Regions from separate parts of the Halomonas sp. V046 genome, predicted to be linked through region 1. Evidence: predicted binding sites of a transcription regulator. Region 1 holds the regulator's gene; the other holds the start of a gene.

Region 1 (3,219 bases):
GCGGCCGCGAGTCGCGCCTCGAGCAGCTGCTCGAGGATTTTCACGTGACTCACATTCGCGACAATCCAGGCATGAGCCTGTCTGGCGGTGAGCGTCGACGGGTCGAGATCGCTCGAGCGCTGGCCACGGAACCCGCCTTTATTCTGCTCGATGAACCCTTCGCCGGCGTCGACCCGATCTCGGTGGGTGAGATCAAGACCATCATTCGCCAGCTCAAGGCTCGCGACATTGGTGTCCTGATCACCGATCACAACGTCCGCGATACGCTGGACATCTGCGATCATGCCTATATCGTCGGTGACGGCCAGATCATCGCCGAAGGCGGCGCCGATGCCATTCTCGCCAACCAGAAGGTCAAGGAAGTCTACCTCGGCGAGAACTTCAGGCTCTGACAACCGCCGGGGCCGCGACGACGGTGTGGTACCAAGCGCCACGCCGGATCCTGTCGGCCGAATAACGCCTCTCCCCCGCCACGAAGCCTCCTCTGGCGCGCCTCGGCGAGGCTTTGCGAGCCCCCGCGGGAGACCGCCCGGGTGCTCCGCATTGGGCAACGTCTCTGATCTCGACCACGCACTTCCTTGCGTTAACATCTTATGTTGGCAAGAGCCTTGCATGGTCAAGCACTGGGGGCTAGGGTGGACCTTTCCGTAAGTCGAGTGGATTATCCGCATGTCCTTGAAGGCGTCGCTGCAACTGCGTGTCGGCACCCAGCTCACCATGACTCCCCAACTGCAGCAGGCGATCGCCCTGCTGCAGCTTTCCACTCTGGATCTGCGTCAGGAAATCCAGCAGGCGCTGGAGACCAACCCCATGCTCGAACTCGAGGACGAGTTCGGCGAGCAAGCGGTCAAGGAGGCGCCCGACGACGACTGGTCCGACGAGATTCCGAGCGAGTTGACCGTGGACAGTGACTGGTCGGATACCTATCAGGACCTGGGCACCTCCCCGGCCGGCAGTGGCGAGGGCCCGGATTTCGAGCGCCAGCCGGACGGCCAGTCGTTGCACGACCACCTGCTCTGGCAACTGGCGATGCTCGACATCGCGGCGCGCGACGTCCAGATCGCGGAGAGCCTGATCGACGCGACCAACGCCGATGGCTATCTCGACCAATCCCTCGAGGACATTCACGAGGGCCTCAAGCGCCAAGACCTGGGCGATCTCGAGCTGATCGAAGTGGAAGGCGTATTGACCCGCCTGCAGCGCTTCGAGCCCACCGGCGTCTTCGCCCGAGACCTTCGCGAGTGCCTGATGCTTCAGCTCGACGCCCTGCCCCGCGACACGGCCTTGCTGCCTCAGGCCGGCCGACTGGTACGCCAGTTCCTGGAGGCCCTGGCAGGCGACGACCGTCGCCTGCTCAAGCGCCGACTCGGGCTCGAGGATAGCGAGCTCGATGCGGTCATCGACCTGATCCGCAGCCTCGACCCTCGCCCCTGCAGTGGTTTCGGCGACAGCGGCTCGACCTACGTCATCCCGGATCTCGTGGTACGACACACCCGCGAGGGCTGGCAAGTCGAGCTGAATCCCGACGCCATGCCCAGGCTTCGCATCCAGCCCGACTACGCCGCCCTGATACGTCGTGCCGACAAGAGCCAGGACAACCAGTTCCTCAAGGATCATCTCCAGGAAGCCCGCTGGCTGATGAAAAGCCTGTCGAGCCGCAACGACACGCTGCTCAAGGTCGGGCGCGAGATCATGGTCCGCCAGATCGACTTCCTGGACCACGGGGAAGCCGCGATGAGACCGTTGATACTCGCCGATATCGCCGACAAGGTGGAGATGCATGAGTCGACGATCTCCCGCGTCACAACGCAGAAATTCGTGCATACCCCACGGGGCGTCTTCGAGTTGAAGTACTTTTTCTCGAGTCAGGTGGGTGGCGACGGCGGTAGCGATGCCCATTCCAGCACCGCCATCCGAGCCAGGATCAAGAAGCTCATTCACGATGAGCCTCCACGCAAGCCACTCTCCGACAGCAAGCTGGTCGACCTGCTGGCCGAAGATGGCGTCAACGTGGCACGGCGTACCGTGGCGAAGTACCGCGAAGCGATGAACATCCGCTCTTCCAGCGAGCGCAAGCGGTTGCGGTGACGGGCAGGGAAAGGCCACCCACCCCGGAAAAGATGCGCCGCCCTGACGCTTGTCGAGCGTTGCGTATCGCCCTGGACGATGCTCCCTTCCGGTACCAACCAGCGGTCAGCCAGGCACCGGCCGAGCGCCTATAGCCCACTTGCCACAAAAGCACAACCCCTTGAAAAAACGCCATTGCCGGGCAATTTTGACGAGTGGATGACAGGGGGTTTGCAGGATCGGAAAAAGGGTTACAATCGAGCCATCACCCGCAAGAGCAAGGAGCGTGTCATGCAAGTCAATATCACTGGCCATCATGTGGAACTGACCGACCCCCTGCGTGACTATGTACAGGAGAAGCTCGCTCGCGTTGAGCGTCACTACGATAATATTACCAACGTTCAGGTGACTCTCTCCGTCGAAAAAGAACGCCAGCTCGCCGCCTGCACGCTTCACGCCGCCGGCGCCGACCTGCATGCGGATGCCACGGACATTGACATGTATGCCGCCATTGACGCGCTTGCCGACAAGCTGGATCGCCAGTTGGTCAAGCATAAGGAAAAATCACAGGCCCGCGCCCAAGGCGCCGGCATTCGCTGATCCCTCATGACACTGGACGCCATTCTTCCTCCCGAGCGCACGCTCTACGATGTGCCGGGAGGCAGCAAGAAGAGGGTGCTGGAGTTTTTCAGCACCTTCATCGCGCAAAACACCCCTAGCCTGGATAGCCAGGAAGTCTTCAGCCGCTTGATTGGCCGAGAGCGCCTGGGCAGCACCGGCATCGGCAATGGCGTCGCCATTCCCCATGCCCGCAGCCCGCACTGCAAGGCGCCGATCTGCGGCTTTCTCAAGCTCGCCGAGCCCATCGACTTCGACGCCATCGACGGCGAACCCGTCGACCTGGTCTTCGTGCTGCTGGTGCCCGAGGAGGCCGACGACGCCCACCTTGCGTTGCTCGGTCAGGTCGCCGGCGTGATGAACGATGCCGAGACTCGCCAGCGCTTGCGTCACGCCAGTTCCCAACGCGAACTGCACGAGCGCTTGCAGCAAGCCATCCATCACCACGCCCCCGACAACGACGTCAGCGGCTGAGCAGGCCGCGTCGCGGCGCCCGACCGGGCCCGCTTCGACCAGGAGAAAGATGCCATGCAG
Region 2 (3,219 bases), on a different contig from region 1:
AAGTGCTGGGGCACAGTGATGCTGGATGTCGGGGGCCGGCAACGGGCCAGCACACCGCCGTAGCCGCGGGTAGCTAGCCGGCCCCACGGGGCGGACCGACGGCGCCAGAGCGCGCTCATGTGATCGGAGCATGCACGGTGACCAGCTTGGTTCCATCGGTGAAGGTGGCCTCGACCTGAACCTCGTCGATCATCTCGGCGACCCCCTCCATGACGTCATCGCGCCCGAGGATCCGCCGTCCCTCGCTCATCATGTCGGCCACCGAACGCCCGTCCCGGGCACCCTCCATGATCTCGCAGCTGATCAAGGCCACGGCCTCCGGATAGTTCAGCTTCAGCCCCCGTGCCCGGCGCCGCTCGGCGAGCAGTCCGGCGGTGAACAGCAGCAGCTTGTCCTTGTCTCTCGGCGTCAGCTCCATGGCGGCGCTCCCCTGTCGATGTAAACGTTCGTCGTGCGATGAGATGCTGGGGCCGGATCGATTCTCCGAGGGCTCGTCCCTCGGGCACGACCGCCTGGCGCGGCGCTCGATGGGCCCTGCGCTGGCGTCGGTGGCCCATCAGGTGAACCAGATTCTCGGCGGACTCGGCGCACAGCCGTTGAGCCTCGGGCGAAGTACCTCCCATGCCTGCTGACACAGCTGCCAGGCCTCGCTGCGCGACGCGCCCAGGTAGCGCAGCAGCAGCACCTGGTGGCGCAGCGTTGCCGCCCACCGCGGCGACGCCGGCAACGCATCGCGCAGCTGTGCGATGGCCCCCGCGCCATCGTCGAGCCCAACGGCCCAGAGCGTGGCCTGGACCGGCTGGCCGCCCTGCCCCCAGCGCCCGGCAAAGCGCGGATGCGCCGGATCCAACGGCTGGCGTTCGATCCACAGCGGGCGTCCATCCCGGGTCAGGCGAAAGCGTTGCTCCAGATGCCCACTGACGAACGGCAGCTGGCTGGCCGGGCGGCCAAGGGCCAGCAGCTCCCACCCGAGACACCGCGCGCCACCTTGCAGCGCTATCTCCGTGGTCTGGCAGCCGCGAGAGCCATCGAAGGCGATCGTCTCCTGGGGCAGCCACTCGAGCACGCCCTGATCCTCCACCGTCAATCGGGTGTGCTGCTCCCAGGCCACGCCATGCCGATCCGCGCGATAGAGCTTATTGGCGGCAGGCGTCGTGATCAGAGCATGGGCCGCGGCTTGCACACCGACATCGATCGCCAGGGCATCGCCGCTGACGAGCCCCCCCGGTGGGTGCAGCAGATACACATGGCAACTGCCATCACGCCCCTCGGGATAGAAGGGCCGCTGCACCCGAAGCGGGCCTCGGTGCTCGACATCGCGCAGCCGCGTGACGCCTTGGCCGGCGACCAACCCGAGTCGCAATGACGCTTCCCAGCGGCGCAGCCGGTCGAAGCGATGGCCCGACGCATTGACGACGGTGCAAGGCGGTTCTAGGGCGGACATGGGACTCCAGGGTCGGCGCGAGTATTGGATAGCAAAGGCCGTGCAGGGCACGTCACGCAGATGTTCGTGAGCCTCGATCTGCACCACGACCTGGCGCTCGGTCACCGCATCAAGCATTCGCTCCCTGACAGTGCAAGGCCTGTACCAAACCGGCGCATACCGATAATAAACAGTTGAATTTCAATGGATTAATGATGACAAAAGTCGATACAGTCGGGTATACGAGCGGTCCGCGAGGCGCAAAAAAGGTGCATCGAGGCCCTCGATGCACCAGATTCACCCACGCCCGACATCACACCGTGAGGTGGCGCTTGACCAGTTCATCGTCGAGACCGGCGATGGCGCCATGGGCCACGCGCCGTCCGCGATCGACGATCGCAAAATGGTCGGCATAGCGTCTGGCGAAGGGCAGCTTCTGCTCCACCAGCAGCACCGTCAGGCCGTCATCGGCGATCAAGCGCCGAATGACCTCGCCGATCTGGGTGACGATATTCGGCTGGATGCCCTCTCCCGGTTCGTCGAGGATCAGCAGCGTCGGCGCAAGCACCAGGGCGCGCCCAATGGCCAGTTGCTGCTGCTGCCCCCCGGAAAGATCGCCCCCGCGACGCTGGCGCATCTCCTTGAGTACCGGAAACAGCTCATAGACCCGCTGTGGCACGCGCTTGAGCCCATCGCCACGGGCGGCGAGCCCGGTGCGCAGGTTCTCTTCCACCGTCAAAAGCGGAAAGATCTGGCGCCCCTGAGGTACATAGCCGATGCCCAGCCGCGAGCGATCTTCGAGCCGCACACGACCAAGCTCCACGCCGCCATCCTGGGCCTTGGCCCTTGCGCCGCGGGTGGCCGGGCCTTGGGCATAGCGCATCTCACCGCCGCTGACCCCGACCTCTCCCATGATCGCCTTCATCAGGGTCGTCTTGCCGACGCCGTTGCGTCCGAGCACGCAGGTGCAAGCGGCCCGTGGCACTTCCAGGTCGAGATCCCACAGCGTATGGCTCTCGCCGTAGGACTGGTTGAGTCGTGAAATGCTGAGCATCAGGCCGCCTCCTCGTCGCCACCCAGGTAGACCTCGACCACTCGAGGGTCGCTCGCCACCTGGTCCATGCTGCCCTCGGCCAGCACACTACCCTGGTGCAGCACCGTAACGGTGCGAGCGATGGACCGCACGAAACCCATATCATGCTCGACCACGACCACCGAGTGCTTACCGGCAAGCCCGGTCAGAAGCTCCGCGGTGCGCGCCATCTCCTGCTCGGTCATGCCCGCCACCGGCTCATCCACCAGCAGCAGGCGTGGGCGCTGCATCAACAGCATGCCGATCTCGAGCCACTGCTTCTGGCCGTGGGATAAAATCCCCGCCGGGCGCCGCGCCTGGCCCTTCAGGCCAATGGTCGAAAGCACCTCGTCGATGCGGTCGTTGACCTCGCCGGACAGACGCGCCGTCAACGACGGCCACAGGCTCTTGTCACAGGCCATCGACAGCTCCAGGTTCTCGAACACGCTGAGCGCCTCGAACACGGTGGGCTTCTGGAACTTGCGCCCGATGCCGAGTCGAGCGATCTCGGGCTCGTTACGGGTCAGCAGGTCATGGCGACTGCCGAACCAGACGCTGCCGCTGTCCGGGCGGGTCTTGCCGGTGATGATGTCCATCATGGTGGTCTTGCCGGCGCCGTTGGGGCCGATGATGCAGCGCAGCTCGCCATCGTCGATGGTCAGGCTCAGGTCATTGATGGCCTTGAAACCATCGAAACTGACCGAGACATCCTCGAGATAGAGAA

Evidence for each region. Region 1 encodes sigma-54, which starts transcription at its own class of promoters, with help from an activator protein. Its sites were predicted from a motif close to TGGCACNNNNNTTGCTNT; they were not measured.
Region 2: the regulator sigma-54 is predicted to act here: its motif matches at 1,574-1,591, upstream of ACUN9Y_RS16445 (urease accessory protein UreD).

The regions. Positions count from the first base shown of each region.
Region 1 is NZ_JBQXYF010000004.1:47,114-50,332, reverse strand. Features, by position in the region: gene lptB (LPS export ABC transporter ATP-binding protein) at 1-392, shown strand, start outside; gene ACUN9Y_RS06250 (RNA polymerase factor sigma-54) at 670-2,088, shown strand; gene hpf (ribosome hibernation-promoting factor, HPF/YfiA family) at 2,359-2,667, shown strand; gene ptsN (PTS IIA-like nitrogen regulatory protein PtsN) at 2,674-3,159, shown strand; gene rapZ (RNase adapter RapZ) at 3,214-3,219, shown strand, end outside.
Region 2 is NZ_JBQXYF010000012.1:48,721-51,939, reverse strand. Features, by position in the region: gene ureA (urease subunit gamma) at 116-418, opposite strand; gene ACUN9Y_RS16445 (urease accessory protein UreD) at 557-1,444, opposite strand; gene urtE (urea ABC transporter ATP-binding subunit UrtE) at 1,737-2,477, opposite strand; gene urtD (urea ABC transporter ATP-binding protein UrtD) at 2,477-3,219, opposite strand, start outside.